4 regions of the Nocardioides sp. AE5 genome follow, and region 1 is predicted to be linked to each of the others. Evidence: predicted binding sites of a transcription regulator. Region 1 holds the regulator's gene; each other region holds the start of a gene.

Region 1 (4,180 bases):
CCCCAAGGAAAAGGAAGGGGAGGCCGACCCTGGGCGCAACCAGGCGAAGGCCGGCCTGCAGGAAGTCTTCAACACCTCCGAGCGGATGGCCTCCGACCTGGCCAGTGACGTGCTTTGGCGCAACGACCGCGAGACCCGTCACGGTGGTCCGCAGCTGTGCGTCGCGCCGTTGCAGGTGTGGGGGCCGATGCGCGACAAGTTGCTGGCCGACAAGACCGTGGTCTTTACCTCGGCGACCCTGATGCTCGGCGGCGACTTCACCAACGTGGCCACCTCGGTCGGCCTCAAGCCGAGTGAACGGGTTCTGGCCGGTGGCGAGGAACTGGCGACGGAGGGCGACGAGGTGCAGCCGTGGCGCGGCATCGATGTCGGCTCGCCCTTCGACTATCCCAAGCAGTCGATCCTGTACGTCGCCAAGCACCTCCCCACCCCTGGCCGCGACGGCCTGGGCAAGCCGCAACTGGACGAGATCGTCGACCTGGTCGATGCCGCCGACGGACGGACCCTGGGGCTCTTCTCCTCGCGTCGTGCAGCAGAGGCCGCGGCCGAGGAGGTCCGCCAGCGACTGCCGCACCTGACCACCCTCGCGCAGGGTGACGCGCAACTGGCCGAGTTGCAGAAGCAGTTCGTCGACGACCCGCACACGATCCTCTTCGGCACGCTGAGCCTGTGGCAAGGCCTGGACGTGCCGGGTGACACCTGCCAACTGGTGCTGATCGATCGGATCCCGTTCCCCCGACCGGACGACCCGCTGATGTCGGCGCGGCAGAAGGCAGCCGACCAGTCCGGGGGCAATGGCTTCATGCAGGTGGCCGCGACACACGCCGCGCTGTTGCTGGCCCAGGGCGCGGGTCGGCTGATCCGCACGCACACCGACCGTGGTGTGGTCGCGGTGCTCGACCCGCGCCTGGTCACCGCGCGGTACGGCTCCTTCCTGAAGGCGAGCCTGCCTCCGATGTGGACCACCACCGACCCCGCCGTCGCGCGGGGTGCGTTGAAGCGGCTCGCAGCCGGCTGAGTTCGCCCGGGCCGTCGGGGCCGCGGGGGCCGTTCGGGTGCATGTGCGCCGGAGCAGCCCGCGATCCGGGTCCGCCGGGGCCGTTCGGGTGCATGTGCGCGGGATGGGCCCGCGATCCGGGCGCGTGGGGGCCGTTCGGGTGCATGTGCGCGGAAACGCCTCTCGGCCCGATCGGACCGAGTGGTGTCAACTCGTGCCGACTCGGCGAGGGGAGGGGGCGGTGAGTGTCCCGGCTCAGACCTTGCGCAGCACCGCGGTGACGATGCCGAGGATCGAGGCGTGGGTGCCGTCGATCGGGTCGTACGCCTCGTTGTGCGGCATCAGCCAGACCTGGCCGTCCTTGCGCATCAGCGTCTTCACGGTGGCCTCGCCGTCGATCAGGGCGGCCACGATCTCGCCGTTGCGTGCGGTCTGCTCCTGGCGGACCACGACGTAGTCGCCGTTGCAGATCGCGGCGTCGATCATTGAGTCACCGGAGACCTCGAGCAGGAAGAGCGTGCCGTCACCGACCAGGGTCTTGGGCAGCGGGAAGATTTCCTCGACGCGCTCCTCGGCCAGGATTGGCCCGCCGGCTGCGATCCGGCCGACCACGGGCACGTAGGTGGCCTGCGGTACGGCGTCGCCGATGCCGGTCTCGTCATAGTCGACCTCGGCCGCGCTGCCGATGGCGCTCGGGGCGGCACTGGCTTCGGGCAGGAAGACCTGGATCGCGCGGGGGCGGTTGGGGTCGCGCTTGAGGAACCCCTTCGCCTCGAGCGTCTTCAACTGGTGTGCGACCGACGACGAACTCGTCAGGCCGACCGTCTCGCCGATCTCGCGGATGCTCGGCGGGTAGCCGCGGGTCTCGATGGAGTCGCGCAGGGCGTTGAGGATCCGACGCTGTCGCGGCGTCAGGCCGGAGGCGTCCGCGGGGCCGTCCGGCAGCGAGGTGACGTTCGAGTTCGAGCCTTTGCTTGCCATGCCCCTGGTGCCTTCCGACGAGTGTGCGTGCTGATGAGTCCAACGTAGTCACAACAGTGGGGGTGTTTCAAACACCTGTTCGAACGTGTCGCGGACGTGGTTCCGGCTGTTGATCGACCCCGGATCCGCCGTGGTTCGGCGTACGCCGGATCCGGCGGCGGGCAAATGAAGAGGGGCGGAACCAGGTGATGATTCCGCCCCTCGTCTTCCCCATCTGCGGGCCGGGGTCGAGGCGACCCGCAGATGCTTGTGGTGCCGGTGTGGTCAGTCGACCACGGGCACGTGGATCTCCTGACCGGCCATGACCATCGAGGAGTCGAGGCCATTCAGGTCCTTGATCCGCTCGACCATGTCACGGGTCTCGCCGCTGGCGGCGAGGCCGCCGGCGATGTCCCAGAGGGTCTCGCCATAGCCGACCATGACGATCTCCGTCTCCTGTTCGACGCCTGCCTCATTCGTCGCCATCGAAGCCGCGCCCAGGAAGAGCACGGTGGCCAGCACGACCATGAGGGCGAGGGTGAAGATCACCAGTCGTCCACGCCGGGTCAGGCGAAGCTGGCTGGAACCCATGCTGGGCAGTGCGGGTGCGGGGGAGAGGGTCATGGTGCTCATCGGGAGACCTCCGGGGGAAGTGGGTGGTCGGTGTTCGATGAAAGCCTCTCGGCACCCCCCGACACTTGCTTCAGTTCGGAGGATTTCGATCAGATGTTCGATCGAACACGTGTACGAAGCTAGAGCATGTGTTCGAACAAATCAAGAGAACGCGCGAACATTTGTTCGATGGGCGTGTCGTGCGTGGCACCTGGTCAGCCCACCGCCCAGGCCGATCGGGTGCACATGCACCGGAACGGCCCCGAAAACCGCAGTTCAAGGGCCGATTCGGTGCATGTGCACCGAAAGCGTCGGTCGCGCGCTGCCCGAATGTGCCGCCGCCCGCCGATACCGAAAGCGCCAGCCCGCGCCCAGCCTCAGGCCGACCAGGCAGCCCAGAGTTCGGCGTACCGCCCACCCGCAGCGAGCAACTCGTCGTGGCTGCCTTCCTCGACGACCACGCCTTCGTGGAGGACCAGGACCCGGTCGGCCGTGGCGGACTGGGTGAGTCGGTGGGCGACGACGAGTGCGCCACGCCCCGCGGTCACCGCGAGCGCGGCCGCCTCGAGCTCGCGGGCGCCGGCGGAACCGGCCTCCGCGGTCGCTTCGTCCATCACCACGAACCAGGGGTCGGCCAGCGCGATCCGAGCCAGGGCGATCTGCTGCGCCTGGGCCGGGGTCAGGGCGTGGGCGCCGGCGCCGACGACGGTCTCCAGGCCCTCGGGCAGCGCCGAGATCCAGCCGCGCGCATGGACCAGGTCCAGTGCCGCAGCCAGGTCGGCCTCGGTGGCGTCGGCATTGACCAGCGTCAACGACTCGCGCAACGTGCCGGAGAAGACGTGGAAGTCCTGGCTGATCAGGGCGACCCGCGAGCGCAGCAGCGACTCGGGGAGTTCGGCCAGGTCGACGCCGGCCAGGGTGACCGATCCGGTCGTCGCCGGGAGTACGCCGGCAGCGATCGCGCCCAGGGTCGTCTTGCCGGCCCCGGTCGCCCCGACCAGGGCGACCCGTTCCCCGGGGCGGATCACCAGGTCGATGCCGGAGAGCACCGGGCGCCCGGCCACATAGGAGTGGTCCACATGGTTGAGGACCAACGGACCGGCCCCGGCGGGCAGGGTGCCGGGCGGCTCGGGTTCCACGGGCATCCGTGCGACCCCGGCCAGCCGCGCCAGCGAGGCACCGGTGGACTGGATCTGGTCGAAGATGAAGAGCAGCGCCCCGAGCGGGTTGAAGAGGCGGTGGAAATACAGCGCGGCAGCGGTCACTGCGCCCACTGTCGCGGCATCGGCGCGCACCAGCAGGAACCCGGTCGTCAGCAACGACAGCATCCCGATCAGTTCGGCGCGGTTGGCCCGCGAGGTGAACCGGGTCAGCAACCGGAAGACGGTGATGCTGATGTCCTTCGCCTCTGCGGAGCGGTGCTCGATGGTGGTGACCTGGTCGGCCGAGAGGCCATAGGCACGCACCGTCGGCGCTCCCTGCAGACCGCTCACCATCGCCTGGGCACGCTCACCCTGGGCGACCCGCTCGGCGGCGTAGTAGGGGCCCGAGCGCGGCATGTACCAGCGCAGGGCCAGCGCATAGAGCGGCAACGCCACGATCCCGGCCAGG
Region 2 (4,180 bases), on a different contig from region 1:
CCAGATCGCCGCCCACCCGGACGTGATGGAGTGCATCGTGCTCGGCACGCCCGACGCGGACCTGGGTCAGGCCGTTGCCGCGGTGGTCGTGGTCCGCGAGGGCAGCGACGTCGACGAGCATGCGTTGCGCGCGCACCTCGAGCCGCGGCTGGCGCGCTACAAGACCCCGACCCGGTGGGTGATCACCACCGACCCGCTGCCGCGCAACGCCACCGGCAAGGTGAACCGGCGCGAGGTCACCGTCTGACGGTGGGGCGACGGCGTACGACGCGGACCAGCTGGATCGTGCGTGCCAGCCGGGTCAGTGCGCGCCAGCGTTGATCAGCGCGGACCAGCCGGATCAGCGCGCGCCGCTCCACCCCGGGAACATCGCCCGGCTGACCTGGCGGGCAGCCCGGGCCACGTGCGGGGCGAGCGCATCGAGGCGCAGGTGTTTGCCACCTGGCACACCGACGTCGAGCCGCTGCCCTTCGACCCCGACCGCGCCCGGGAACTGCTGGACGAGGCCAAGGCCGACGGGTACGACGGCAAGATCACCTGGCTCGACGGTTCCGACCCGGCATCGCGCGCCACCGCCCAGGCCGCCAAGGGATTCCTGGAGGCCGTCGGCTTCGAGGTCGACCTGGACCTGGTCGCCAACGTCCAGGAGCAGATCGTCAAGGTCGCCGTCGATCGCAGCCATGACGTTGCCGGTTGGGGCATCAGTTGGCGCGAGGCCGGCCCCTATGGCCGGATGTTCGCCACGCTGCACAGCCAGGGCAACCTGTCGGCCGGCATGCCCACCTCGCCCGAGATGGATGCGCTCTTCGACGAGTTCCAGGGCGCGGAGAGCGAGGAGGACCAGCGCGAGGTGATGGGTCGGATCCAGGCGCAGTGGAACGAGCAGGTCCCGGCGCTGATCCTCAGCCCGACCTTCGAATACCTGCTCTGGTCCGAGGACCTCCACGGCGTCGTGGAGAGCACCAACTCGATGGTGCTGCTGCACGAGGCATGGATCGGCTGATCAGGCTCCGTCCACTGATCGGCCCTGGGTTGAGCGCGGGCGTGAGGTCACTGCGGTGGCCTCACGCCCGCAGCTAATTTCGCCGGTGGAAGGTGATCATCCCGTTGCCCGCCGACCTGCTCCGATAGCGCGGATCGTGCATCAGTCGGTGATGGTGCGGGCAGAGCAACCGTCCGTTGGTGAGGTCCGTCGCGCCCCCGCGGGACCACTCGATGTCGTGGTGGGCGTGGCAGACCCGCGAGGGCATGCCGCACCCCTCGGCCGTGCAACCCTTGTCGCGCAGCGCGAGTGCCCGGAACTGGGCGGTGCTGAAGAGGCGTCGGGTCCGACCCAGGTCGAGCACCTCGCTCGAGCCATCCAGGACCGCGGGCAGGATGCCGGACCTGCAGGCGAGGCGGCGAGCCTCGGCTGCGCTGATCCGGGTGCCGTCCTCGAGTGAGGCAACCCCGAGTTCCTTGCGCAACTGGGACAGGTCGATGGTGACGTTGAGGGCGACCGTGCTGCCGGCGTGGCTGGGCAGTCGGTCTGCGGGGAACGATTCGATGAGCTCCATGAAGGCGTGCCCCATCCGCTCCGGCGTGATCGCCGGTCCGCTGCGGCGATCGCTGTGCTGGCCGGTTGCTGCGCCGTCCTGGTGACCGGCGTCCGTGGGTTCCGGGTCGTCGCGCCGGGGATCGGCGAGGGCCAGGATCTGCTGGCGGAGGAGTTCGCCGTGGAGGGCCGGGATGTTGAACCTTCCCCACACACGGCCCTTGCCATCGTTGGTGAGGGTGATCCGGGCGGTGGCGTTGGCGTGCCGCTCTTCGCGCTCCAGGCGCTTGCCTTCCTCCTCCTCGAAGCGGTCGGGGTCGATCACCTCGAGGATCCGCTTGCCGAGGATGCGGAGTGCACGGGCATCGTGCTCGCGGGCACAGGAGAGGAGGTGGTCGCGCGCCTTGGTCCGGGTCCCGGGGTCGAGATCGTCGGGCAGGTCCTCGACGGTCTCGATGATGACCTGGGCCTGATCTGTCCGCAGTTCTCCGTCGAGCAGTGCGGTGGCGACCACGGCGTACGTCGGGTGGGCGAGGTGGTGGCCGAACCGGAGGCGCCGGCCCGCGTCGCCGCGGGTGAGGTTCGCGCGACGGGCCCACCAGTGTGCCGTGTGCCGGGACCCGTCGCTGTCCCCGAGGCGCCGCTGATCGGCAGCAGCGGCGATCCGTGCAGTGGCCACGGAGAGGCGGTCGGTCAGGGCAGTGCACTGGTCGAGGAGGTGCGTGATCTCGTCGTCGGCCAGGGGTGGGAGCGAGAGGTCGGCGAGTTCGGCCAGGTCGCTGTCGAGGCGCTCGAGCACGCGATGCGTGTGGGGGAGCGTGGTCATCGGGCCGAGGCCTCCTCTCAAGCGGTCGACCCCGGGGCAGGGTCGCGCGTTGGTTGGATGCCCCTGGGGCCCAGGTCGCCGGCTGCGTTGGGAATGGCCAGAGGGGAATGCACCCGCCGCGATCCGTGGAGCTGGAGTGCAACGGGCCCGACGCCGAAACCCACCGCTGGCGGGCGACACCTCTGGGAAGTGCCGGGTCCGTATCCCTGAGCGCCGGGATATTGGATCGAACTTGTGTTCGATTCTAGTGGGTCGATGTCGTGGTCACAAGGCTTTCGGGCATCCAGTTCTGGCGCATCTGTATGGCGGTAGGTCTTGGGCATGAACCCGAAGCGATCGCCCCTGGCCGGGCTCCTGATCGCTGCGTTCGTGTTGGTCGGATGCAGCAAGGGCGACGGGCGCGACGGCCCGATCTCCGCCGAGGCGGTCGCGGTGATCATGCTCGACCACCTCGACGTACTGCCCAACTACACCCTCGGCGGACAGAACGCGGAGCACGCCGAGCGCGTGGGGGCGGTGTTCCGGGTGCACGGCGAGACCTGGAATGACGGTGAGGTCCTCTCCCTCGACGTGGATCGCCCCGACGCCGACGCCGTGGACTGCGCTGCCCTTGCTTCGGCGGCAGGGTGCGAGGTCACCGAGGACGGATCGCTGCTGATCGCCTGGTTCGATCCGGAGCCCCTCGGCAACGGACTGGTCCGCATCGTCGACCTGCGGGACGACGCACGCGTCGAGCTTGCCTACAGCGCCGTCCGCCCCGCGGGCGATCCGCGTGGAGCAGGAACTGGGCATTCCCTGGGAAACCTTGATGGACCTGGCCACGGATGATCGGCTGGGCCCGACCACCACGGCCGAGGTGTTGCGCGAGGCCGTCGAGTTCGAGTGGTCCGAGCCGCCGGTCTATGACGACGAATGATGCGGATGCGCTGATGTGATCATCGGGTGAATTCCTTGTCAGCAGGTGACTGGAAGTCCACCCCGTTGTCGGGTGCCATCGCGGGCGAGCGAAAATCATGCAGGGCAGCGATACCCTGCTTGTGTGGCAACTGTGCTGATCCGCAACCTCGATGACGCTGCCTACGCAGTCCTGCGTGAACGGGCCGCGGCATCGGGGCGCTCGTTGCAGGAGTACCTCCGCATCAATCTTGAGCGGATGGCCGTCGAGCCGACCGTTGAGGGGGCCATCCAGCCAGCCAAGGTCGATATCCCGAGGCAAGCAGCGCTGACGATGGACGACATCGTGGAGACCCAGCGCGCGGGGCGCGCGCGTTGATCCTCCTGGCCTGGCCTCAGGGGCGCAGGACCGCGAAGTCACCGAGCATGATCTCCATGGTGAAGCGCCGGTAGGAGAGCTTCCAGCCCTCGGGCGTGCGCACCCACCGGTCGTCGTACTCACCCATGCATTCGAAGAACTTGCCCTCCATCTCACCGGCTCCGGCGTGGTAGACCCGGGCATAGGTGAGCGAGTGGGCGGTGTCACCGTCGATGGTGACCCGGTGGTTGCCGAGCAGGTGCTGGCTGGGGCCGCAGCCCCCCAGGTGGTCCCGGGTCTGGGCTGCGATCGCCGCCGCGCCGTCCGTGCCGTAGCCGTGGGCGTCGGGCAGGAACGCTGCCTCCAGCGCAGTGAAGTCACGCTGGTCGAGCATCGCGGCCACGTGCGCCAGTTGTTCGATGATCTGGGTGCGGTCGTCGGTGCTCACGGTGCTGTTCCCTCCGGTGCCTGTGCGGGTTGGCCCATGGCGCCGCGGCGCAACAACTCGGGTGCCTCGGGGCGCCCGTCGAGGACCCGGCTGGTACGCCGCGTGGTCACCCACCCCTGG
Region 3 (4,180 bases), on a different contig from region 1:
CGTCCCAGGTGAAGCCCTCGGCGGAGACCGTGCCCAGCGCGCCACCGAGGCTTTCGCGTGCCTCGAGGAGGGTGACCTCGTGGCCGAGCTTGGCCAGCCGGGCAGCCGTGGCCATGCCACCGAAGCCGCCACCGATCACCACTGTTCGCGTCATGCGCCGAAGACTAGTGGTCACCATCCGTGGTTCAGGGGAGGGCCGCACGGCGCCGTTGCCGACGCCGTTGCCAGAACCGGCGGACCAGCCGCGCGACGTAGGCGAGCACGACCATTCCGATCAGCAGGAAGGCGGCTGCGAGGCAGGCCGCGGCGATCGGATGCTCGATGGCGAACCAGACCACACCGATCACTGCCGCGTCCTCGACCAGGCTGGCGAAGATGTTGCTGGCAGGTTCGGGTGAGGTGTTGATCGCCATGCGCCCCCCGGTCTTGACCAGGTGCGAGGCCAGGGCGGAGCCGCCGCCGACGACACCGCCCACGGCTGCATTGAGGGAGTCGGCATCGCCAGCGAGCATGATGCCGACCACGGCGCCGGCGATGGGCCGGATCGCGGTGGAGATGATGTCCCAGGCGGAGTCGACCAAGGGAATCTTGTCGGCCACGAACTCCATGCAGTAGAGCAACGCCGCCACGCCCAAGACGTCCCAACGCCCGAGCACGTCGGGCACTTCGGTGAAGTTGCCGAAGCGGTCACTCAGCCCCAGGACCAGGACCACCAGATAGGCATTGACGCCGCTTGCCCAGCCGCTGGAGAAGACCAGGGCGAGTGATTCCATGTCGTGTTCCCGGCACGGGCCGGCTCAGGCCCCGGTGACCCGGGCCAGGGTCTCCTCGTCGCGGGCGATGACCGCGGTGCCGTCGTCGAGCGTGATGATCGGGCGCTGGATCAACTTCGGGTGCTCGGCCAGTGCCTTGATCCAGTCCGCACGGTGCTCGGCGTCCTTGGGCACCTGCTTGAGGTTGATCTCGCGGGCGATCGGCTCGTTCATCCGGACGATGTGCCACGGTTCCAGGTCCAGGCGGGCGAGCACGTCCTCGATCTCGGCCACCGTGGGAGGGGCGTCCAGGTAGCGCCGCTGGGTGTACTCCGCGCCGGCCTCGTCGAGGGCCCCGACGGCAGTGCGGCACTTGGAACAGGCCGGGTTGATCCAGATCTCCATGTCCTCAATCCACCTCGATCTCGGTTGCGCCGGTCATGGTGACCAGCTCGTCGTACGTCGTGCTGAAGACCGCGGCCGGATGGCCGGCGGCAGCCCAGATGGTGTCATGGCGGCGCAGCCAGCCGTCGACGTACGTCGTGATCGGGGTGGGGTGCGCGATCGGGGAGACGCCGCCGATCACCTGACCGGTGGCGGCCTTGACGAAGTCGGGCTTGGCACGCCGCAGCGGGCCGGGCAGGGCGGTGCCGAGCCTCTGCTCAACGGCGGCCGTGTCGACCCGATGGGCGCCGCTGGTCAGGATCAGGACAGGGGTGTCGGAGGCATTGAAGAGCAGGCTGTTGGCGATCGCGCCCACCTCGCAGCCCAAGGCCTCGGCGGCCAGGGCGGCTGTGTGCACGGAGTCGGGGAGCACGACGATCTCGCCGCGTCCACCCTTTTCGGCCAGGGCGTGGCGGAACCTCGCGATCGAGGGGTGTTCGGACATGTCCCGAGACTAGTCCGGGAGAAGAAGGGGTTGAGCGGCGGGCGCAGGAGGTATACCTTGGACTTGTTCGAACGTGTGTTCGAACTGCTCCCGGCGGGGCGCCCTCGACCCCCGCCCCCGCCGGGAGCAACTGTCGGGGGTGGGTGGTGACCTCGGGGCAGACGCGCGACAAGGAACCCAAGGAGACGACGATGACCATGGCCCCCAACCCGTACTGCCTTCCCGCGACCACCCACTCCTACCTTGAGCGAGCGGCGGAGTCGTTGCGCGAGGCCATCACGACCACCGAGGTCCCGACCCGTTATGCCTGCGCCCATGTGGCGGCACTGCGGGCAGCGGCCGCCCTGATCGCAGCCCGGTCGGTCCCGGTGGCCGCAGGCAAGCGCCGCCGGCCGCAACGGAACGCCTGGGTCCTGCTCGCCGACCTGGCGCCGGACCTTGCCGAGTGGGCGGGGTTCTTTGCAGCCGGCGCCAGCAAGCGGGCCGCGGCGGAGGCAGGATCGAGTCGCGCCGTGACCGAGCGTGAAGCCGACGACCTGGTCCGTGAAGCCGATCGCTTTCTGGCGATCGTCGAGCAGCACCTCGGCCTGGCAGCCCACGTGCCCTTCGAGCAGCAATTGCCCTGGCGCCCCGGGCTCAGCGCCTGACCTGCTCCGTGCGGCGACTCGTCCAGTGGCGATTCGTCTAGTGTTGACGGCATGTCAGCCAGTGAACGCAGGGGAGCCGCCCGGACGTCGATCGTGTGGGAGTCGCTGCAGGGGATCCTCGGGTCCGACAGTGACGTCCTCGACATCGGGGGCGGCACCGGAGGCTTCGCGGTCCGGGTGGCTGAACTCGGTCATCGGGTCCGTGTCATCGACCCCAGCCCGGACGCACTGGCCGCGCTCAGCCGACGGGCCCAGGAAGGTGATGTCGCCGACCGCGTCACCGGGCAGCAGGGAGACATCTCGACCCTGCTCGAAGCAGTCGGCCCGGAGAGCGTCGACGTGGTGCTGTGCCATGGGGTGCTGGAGGTCGTCGACGACCCTGCATCCGCCCTCGCCACACTTGCCCAGGTGCTCCGCCCGGGAGGCACCCTCAGCGTCCTGGCCAACCAGCGCCACGCGGCCGTGGTGGCCCGCGCCATTGCCGGCCACTTCGGCCAGGCCCGCGAGATCCTCGACGGGGCTGCAGTGGGCCGCTCCGGGCACCGCTTCACCAGTGACGAGATCACCGGCCTGCTGGACGGTGCCGGCCTCCGGGTGACCTCGATCCATGGCATCCGGGTCTTCGCCGACCTCGTTCCCGGATCGTTGCTCGACCTCGAACCCGGCGCCACCCAGGCACTGCTGGACCTGGAGCGCGCCGTGGCCACCCGGAGTGAATACCTGCCCCTGGCCACCCAGGTGCACGTGCTCGCCACGCGCTGAATCCGGCGCGGCATGAACGTCGTGTGTGTTCGTGCAGTGGTCAATTTCGCCCGGGAGGTACCACCTTTGCGTGGGGCTGCCTAGACTTGGCCATGAAGGACCACATCCACGCACCGCGCAGGGGAGGAAACCGTGCCGCTCTCGGAAGAAGAATTGCGTCTGCTCGAGCAGATGGAGCGCGCCCTCTCCGAGGAGGACCCCAAGTTCGCCTCGGCGCTGCGCGGGACCACGTCGCGGCAGGCCGCACGCCGTAAGGCCGTCGCCTCCGGTGCGGTCTTCATCGTCGGCATCGCCCTGCTCATGTCAGGCGCGATCTTTGCGGTGATCCCGCTCGGCATCATCGGCTTCATCGTGATGCTGGCCGCTGCCACCTATGGACTGGCCGCCCTCCGCGGCGGAAACGCCGCGCCCAGCGCCGAGGCGCGTCCCAGCGGACGCGACGGCTTCGGTGTCATTGACGGGGGTCGTGCCCACCGCACCCGCAAGCCGCGCTCGTCCACTCCGTTCATGGAGCGGATGGAAGAGCGCTGGCGTCGCCGGCGTGACGACGGCGGCTTCTGAAGCGGGAGCCTCCCGGTCAGTCCGCGTGGTCCCCGACCAGGGGTTCGTCCTTGTCGTCCAGCGGTACGTCGCGACGCAGCAGTGAGCGCGGGGTCCAGGTCGCGCGGATCCGGGTGTCGCGACTGACGCCGTTCTCCAGTGCCTGTGTGCAGAGGGCGACGTCGCTGCGCAGCACGCTCACCTCGTCCTGATCGGGGCGGGCCGCATAGCGGTGCGCCTCCAGTGCGACGACCAGTCGCCGGATGGCCGCCGTCGCTTCGGGATTGATCTGGGGACCGGTCTGGGGGAGTCGCACCGTCCGGTCCTGCTCGGGCGGGCCGAACCACCGGGTCACGGCGGCTCCGGTGGCGCGCGGCGACTTGCCCGCGGGCCAGCCCCGACCCAGGTCCAGGCACACGTCACGCAACTCGGACCATGCCGCCTCAATGGGGGGCAGGTCGCCGTTCCAGCGCCGGGCAGTGCGACCGCGGCGCAGCAGGCGAGGTGCGAGCAGCAGGGCGACCAGGACGAGCAGGATGCCCAGCACCCACAGCACAGGGGTCCAGGAGAAGTTGTCCTGGTCCGTATTG
Region 4 (4,180 bases), on a different contig from region 1:
GTGGCCACCTGCCTCGAAGCCCTGCGCAATGAGGAAGTCGGCGCCCAGCCCCGCGGCCTGTTGCGCCTCGTGTGCCGAGGTGACGGTGAAACCGATCCGCGTGCCCACCGCCTGCAACGCCGCCACCGACTCGGGAGGCACCGAACCAAAGGTCAGCGACACCGCGTCCACCGGGTTGGCCACCAACCACGCAACCTTCTCCTCGAAGGCATCCGTGTCGTGGACCGGCTCGCCCGGCGTGGTGCCCAGGCGCGCGGCAACCGGTTCCAGCGTCGCGCGATAGGCCGCCAGCGACGGCGCCAGTTCGAGGGTCCGGTCGACCTGCGGCGTGAACAGGTTGACCGCCACGGGCGCATCGCACAGCGCGCGGTACGCCGCCACCTCGTCGGCCATCGCAGCAGCGGAGAGATACCCCGCTGCGAGGAAGCCCAGCCCGCCGGCCGACGACACCGCCGCAGCCAGTGCAGGCGTGGACGCCCCGGCCATCGGGGCGCAGATGACCGGGCAGGGACGATCGAGGAACGACATGGTTCGAGGGTAGGCACCCGCAACGCCCCACGGCACCGGTGGGATGATCCCGCCATGCCTGCCACCATTGGAGTCTTCGCCCTCCAGGGCGACGTCCGCGAGCACCTGCACGCCCTGACCAACCTCGGCGCGGAGGCGATTGGCGTACGTCGGCCCGCCGAGCTCGCCCGCTGCGATGGGCTGATCATCCCCGGCGGCGAATCGACCACGATGTACAAGCTGGCCCGCACCTTCGAGCTCTTCGAGCCACTCCGGGAGCGGATCGCCGAGGGGATGCCGACCTTCGGCACCTGTGCCGGGATGATCATGCTGGCGGGCGAGGTCCTCGACGGCACGGCCGACCAGGAGACGCTCGGCGGCCTCGACATCACGGTGCGGCGCAACGCCTTCGGGCGTCAGGTCGACTCCTTCGAGGGACCCGTCGCATTCGACGGATTCGCCGACCCGGTGCACGCCGTCTTCATCCGCGCGCCGTGGGTGGACCGGGCAGGCGAGGGCGTTGAGGTGCTCGCCCGGGTCGAGCAGGGCCCCGCAACAGGTAGGATCGTCGCTGTCCGCGAGGGCCACCTGATGGCAACGTCCTTCCACCCTGAAGTGAGTGGGGACGACCGGATCCATCGCTACTTCGTGGACATCGTCGAGCAGTCTTAGACAGGAGACCAATGGCCGGCCACTCCAAATGGGCAACCACGAAGCACAAGAAGGCGGTCATCGATGCCAAGCGCGGCAAGCTCTTTGCCAAGCTGATCAAGAACATCGAGATCGCCGCCAAGATGGGTGGTCCTGACCCAAGCGGAAACCCCACCCTCTTCGACGCCATCCAGAAGGCGAAGAAGCAGTCGGTGCCCAACAAGAACATCGACTCAGCGGTCAAGCGCGGTGGTGGTCTCGAAGGTGGCGGCGTCGACTACGAGACGATCATGTACGAGGTCTACGGCTCGGCCGGCGTCGCGCTCCTGGTGGAGTGCCTGACCGACAACCGCAACCGTGCCGCCATGGAGGTCCGCACTGCGGTGACCCGCAACGGCGGCACCCTGGCCGACCCCGGCTCGGTCTCGCGCCTCTTCACCCGCAAGGGCGTCGTGCTGGTGCCCAAGAGCCAGGACGAGAAGACCATCGAGGAGGACGACGTCCTCGAGGCCACCCTCGACGCCGGCGCCGAGGACGTCACCGACCACGGCGAGGCGTGGCGGGTGCTCTCCGAGGCCACCGACGTGGTCGCGGTCCGTTCCGCGCTCCAGTCGGCCTCCTTGGACTATGACTCCGCCGAGGTGGAGTTCGTCGCCAGCCTCGACATCCCCGTCGATGCGGAGGCCGCGACCAAGGTCTTCAGGTTGATCGACGCACTCGAGGACCTCGACGACGTGCAGAACGTCTTCTCCAACATCGACGTCCCCGAGGACGTGATGGCCGAGCTCGAGGCCGCCGAGGACTGAGCCCGCGCGTGTCGCGCCGCCCACTGTCGCACCCGGTTGTTAGCGTGTGTCCGAACAGGTGTTCGGACGCCGGGTGGCCATCATGGCCGCCGGCGATGGTTGCGGAAAGGGAAGGTGGCGCGGAATGCGCGTGCTCGGGATCGACCCCGGTCTGACCCGTTGTGGCATGGGTGTGGTCGACGGTGAGGTCGGGCGACCGCTCACCATGGTCGACGTCAACGTGCTGCGTACGTCGTCCGACGTGCCGGTCCCGATCCGCCTGGTCACCATCGAGAAGGGCGTCGATGCCTGGATCGAGGAGTACCAGCCCGACGCCGTTGCGATCGAGCGCGTCTTCGCGCGCTCGGACGTCAGCACCGTGATGGGGACCGCCCAGGCCAGCGGCATTGCCATGGTCTGCGCCGCGCGCCGAGGCATCCCCGTCGCACTGCACACCCCGAGCGAGGTCAAGGCCGCGGTCTCGGGCAACGGACGCGCCGACAAGGCCCAGGTGACCGCCATGGTGACCCGCATCCTCCGGCTCACCGCACCCCCCAAGCCCGCCGACGCGGCTGACGCACTGGCCCTGGCCGTCACCCACATCTGGCGCGGGGGAGCCCAGTCGCGGATCGAGGCCGCCCTCCTCAAGGCAGGCAAGCGTTGAGGACCACCACAGGCAAGGAGCACGCCCAGTGATCGCATTCGTCCGCGGCAAGGTCGCCGGGGTGACCCTCAACAGCGCCGTCGTCGAGGTCGGTGGCATCGGCCTGGAACTCATGTGTACGCCGGGCACGCTCGCCACCCTGCGCACCGGCGAGGAGGCACTGCTGCCCACCTCGATGGTGGTCCGCGAGGACTCGCTCACCGTCTTCGGGTTCCTCGACGACGACGAGAAGGCCTGCTTCGAACTCCTGCAGACCGCCAGCGGCGTCGGCCCCAAGCTGGCCCAGGCAGCCCTGGCCGTGCTCAGCCCGGAGGACCTGCGCAACGCCATCTCCGGGGAGGACACCAAGATGCTCACCCAGGTGCCCGGCATCGGCCAGAAGGGCGCCCAGCGGATCATCCTGGAACTCAAGGACCGGATCGGCGCACCGACCGGACGCCCGGCCTCGCGCAGCGGCGTATCGGCCCCGGCCACGGGCTGGCGCGAGCAGGTCCACCAGGGCCTGGTCGGGCTCGGATGGTCGGCGAAGGAGGCCGAGAAGGCGGTTGAGGCAGTCGCCCCCGACGCAGGGGACCAGCCTGACGTCGGCGCCCTGCTCCGCGCCGCGCTGCAGAGCATGCGAAAGGCGTGAGGATGGACCACCTGGACCGGCTCACCGAGGCAGAAGAGGCCGAGATCGCCCGGATCACCGCCGCCGACGCGGCCGGCGACGAACGGGCCATCGAGGCCGCCCTGCGGCCCCGGAGCCTCGACGAGGTGATCGGCCAGCAACGCGTGCGCGAACAACTCGGCCTGGTCCTGGAGGCCGCCCGCGGCCGCGGCAGGACGCCGGACCACGTGCTGCTCTCCGGTCCGCCCGGCCTCGGCAAGACCACCCTGGCCATGATCATCGCCGCCGAGATGGGCACCCCGTTGCGCCTGACCAGTGGCCCGGCCATCACCCATGCCGGTGATCTGGCCGCGATCATCTCCGGACTCAACGAGGGCGACGTGCTCTTCGTCGACGAGATCCACCGGATGTCGCGCGCGGCCGAGGAGATGCTCTACATGGCGATGGAGGACTTCCGCGTCGACGTCATCATCGGCAAGGGGCCGGGTGCCACCGCGATCCCGCTGGAGATCCCGCCGTTCACGCTGGTCGGCGCCACCACGCGCGCTGGCCTCCTGCCGGGCCCGCTGCGCGATCGGTTCGGGTTCACCGCCCACCTGGAGTTCTACGAGCCCGAGGACCTGGACCTGATCGTCAACCGCAGCGCCGGACTCCTCGACGTACACCTGACCCCGGAGGGATCCGCAGAGATCGCCGGCCGATCCCGCGGCACCCCCCGGATCGCCAACCGGTTGCTGCGCCGGGTCCGTGACTATGCCCAGGTCCGCGCCGACGGCACCGTCACCCGCGAGGTCGCCCAGAAGGCGCTCGACCTCTACGAGGTGGATGCCTCCGGCCTGGACCGCCTCGACCGGGGGGTGATCGACGTACTGTGCCGACGCTTCGGCGGCGGGCCGGTGGGCCTGTCCACCCTGGCCGTGGCGGTGGGGGAGGAGCGCGAGACGGTGGAGGAGGTCGCCGAGC

What was found. Region 1 encodes LexA, which represses DNA repair genes until DNA is damaged. Its sites were predicted from a motif close to TCGAACANNTGTTCGA; they were not measured.
Region 2: Q9R27_RS14725 (DUF222 domain-containing protein) is a predicted target of LexA. The motif match lies at 2,587-2,602, and genes of this name have one in related genera.
Region 3: Q9R27_RS04715 (SAV_6107 family HEPN domain-containing protein) is a predicted target of LexA. The motif match lies at 1,709-1,724, and genes of this name have one in related genera.
Region 4: ruvC (crossover junction endodeoxyribonuclease RuvC) is a predicted target of LexA. The motif match lies at 2,015-2,030, and genes of this name have one in related genera.

What each region holds. Positions count from the first base shown of each region.
Region 1 covers NZ_JAUZVI010000001.1:627,810-631,989, forward strand. Annotated here, with positions in the region: gene Q9R27_RS03010 (ATP-dependent DNA helicase) at 1-1,018, shown strand, start outside; gene lexA (transcriptional repressor LexA) at 1,253-1,978, opposite strand; gene Q9R27_RS03020 (LysM peptidoglycan-binding domain-containing protein) at 2,243-2,590, opposite strand; gene Q9R27_RS03025 (ABC transporter ATP-binding protein) at 2,947-4,180, opposite strand, start outside.
Region 2 covers NZ_JAUZVI010000010.1:115,170-119,349, reverse strand. Annotated here, with positions in the region: gene Q9R27_RS14735 (class I adenylate-forming enzyme family protein) at 1-247, shown strand, start outside; gene Q9R27_RS14730 (ABC transporter substrate-binding protein) at 404-1,003, shown strand; gene Q9R27_RS14725 (DUF222 domain-containing protein) at 1,077-2,360, opposite strand; gene Q9R27_RS14720 (hypothetical protein) at 2,682-3,188, shown strand; gene Q9R27_RS14715 (FitA-like ribbon-helix-helix domain-containing protein) at 3,400-3,633, shown strand; gene Q9R27_RS14710 (nuclear transport factor 2 family protein) at 3,650-4,060, opposite strand; gene Q9R27_RS14705 (nuclear transport factor 2 family protein) at 4,057-4,180, opposite strand, start outside.
Region 3 covers NZ_JAUZVI010000002.1:322,178-326,357, forward strand. Annotated here, with positions in the region: gene Q9R27_RS04695 (NAD(P)/FAD-dependent oxidoreductase) at 1-154, opposite strand, end outside; gene Q9R27_RS04700 (DUF4126 domain-containing protein) at 186-773, opposite strand; gene Q9R27_RS04705 (ArsC/Spx/MgsR family protein) at 798-1,157, opposite strand; gene Q9R27_RS04710 (YbaK/EbsC family protein) at 1,162-1,641, opposite strand; gene Q9R27_RS04715 (SAV_6107 family HEPN domain-containing protein) at 1,833-2,288, shown strand; gene Q9R27_RS04720 (methyltransferase) at 2,340-3,050, shown strand; gene Q9R27_RS04725 (DUF3040 domain-containing protein) at 3,183-3,611, shown strand; gene Q9R27_RS04730 (DUF3488 and transglutaminase-like domain-containing protein) at 3,628-4,180, opposite strand, start outside.
Region 4 covers NZ_JAUZVI010000003.1:1,103-5,282, forward strand. Annotated here, with positions in the region: gene Q9R27_RS05775 (nitronate monooxygenase) at 1-528, opposite strand, end outside; gene pdxT (pyridoxal 5'-phosphate synthase glutaminase subunit PdxT) at 583-1,179, shown strand; gene Q9R27_RS05785 (YebC/PmpR family DNA-binding transcriptional regulator) at 1,191-1,964, shown strand; gene ruvC (crossover junction endodeoxyribonuclease RuvC) at 2,089-2,607, shown strand; gene ruvA (Holliday junction branch migration protein RuvA) at 2,636-3,238, shown strand; gene ruvB (Holliday junction branch migration DNA helicase RuvB) at 3,241-4,180, shown strand, end outside.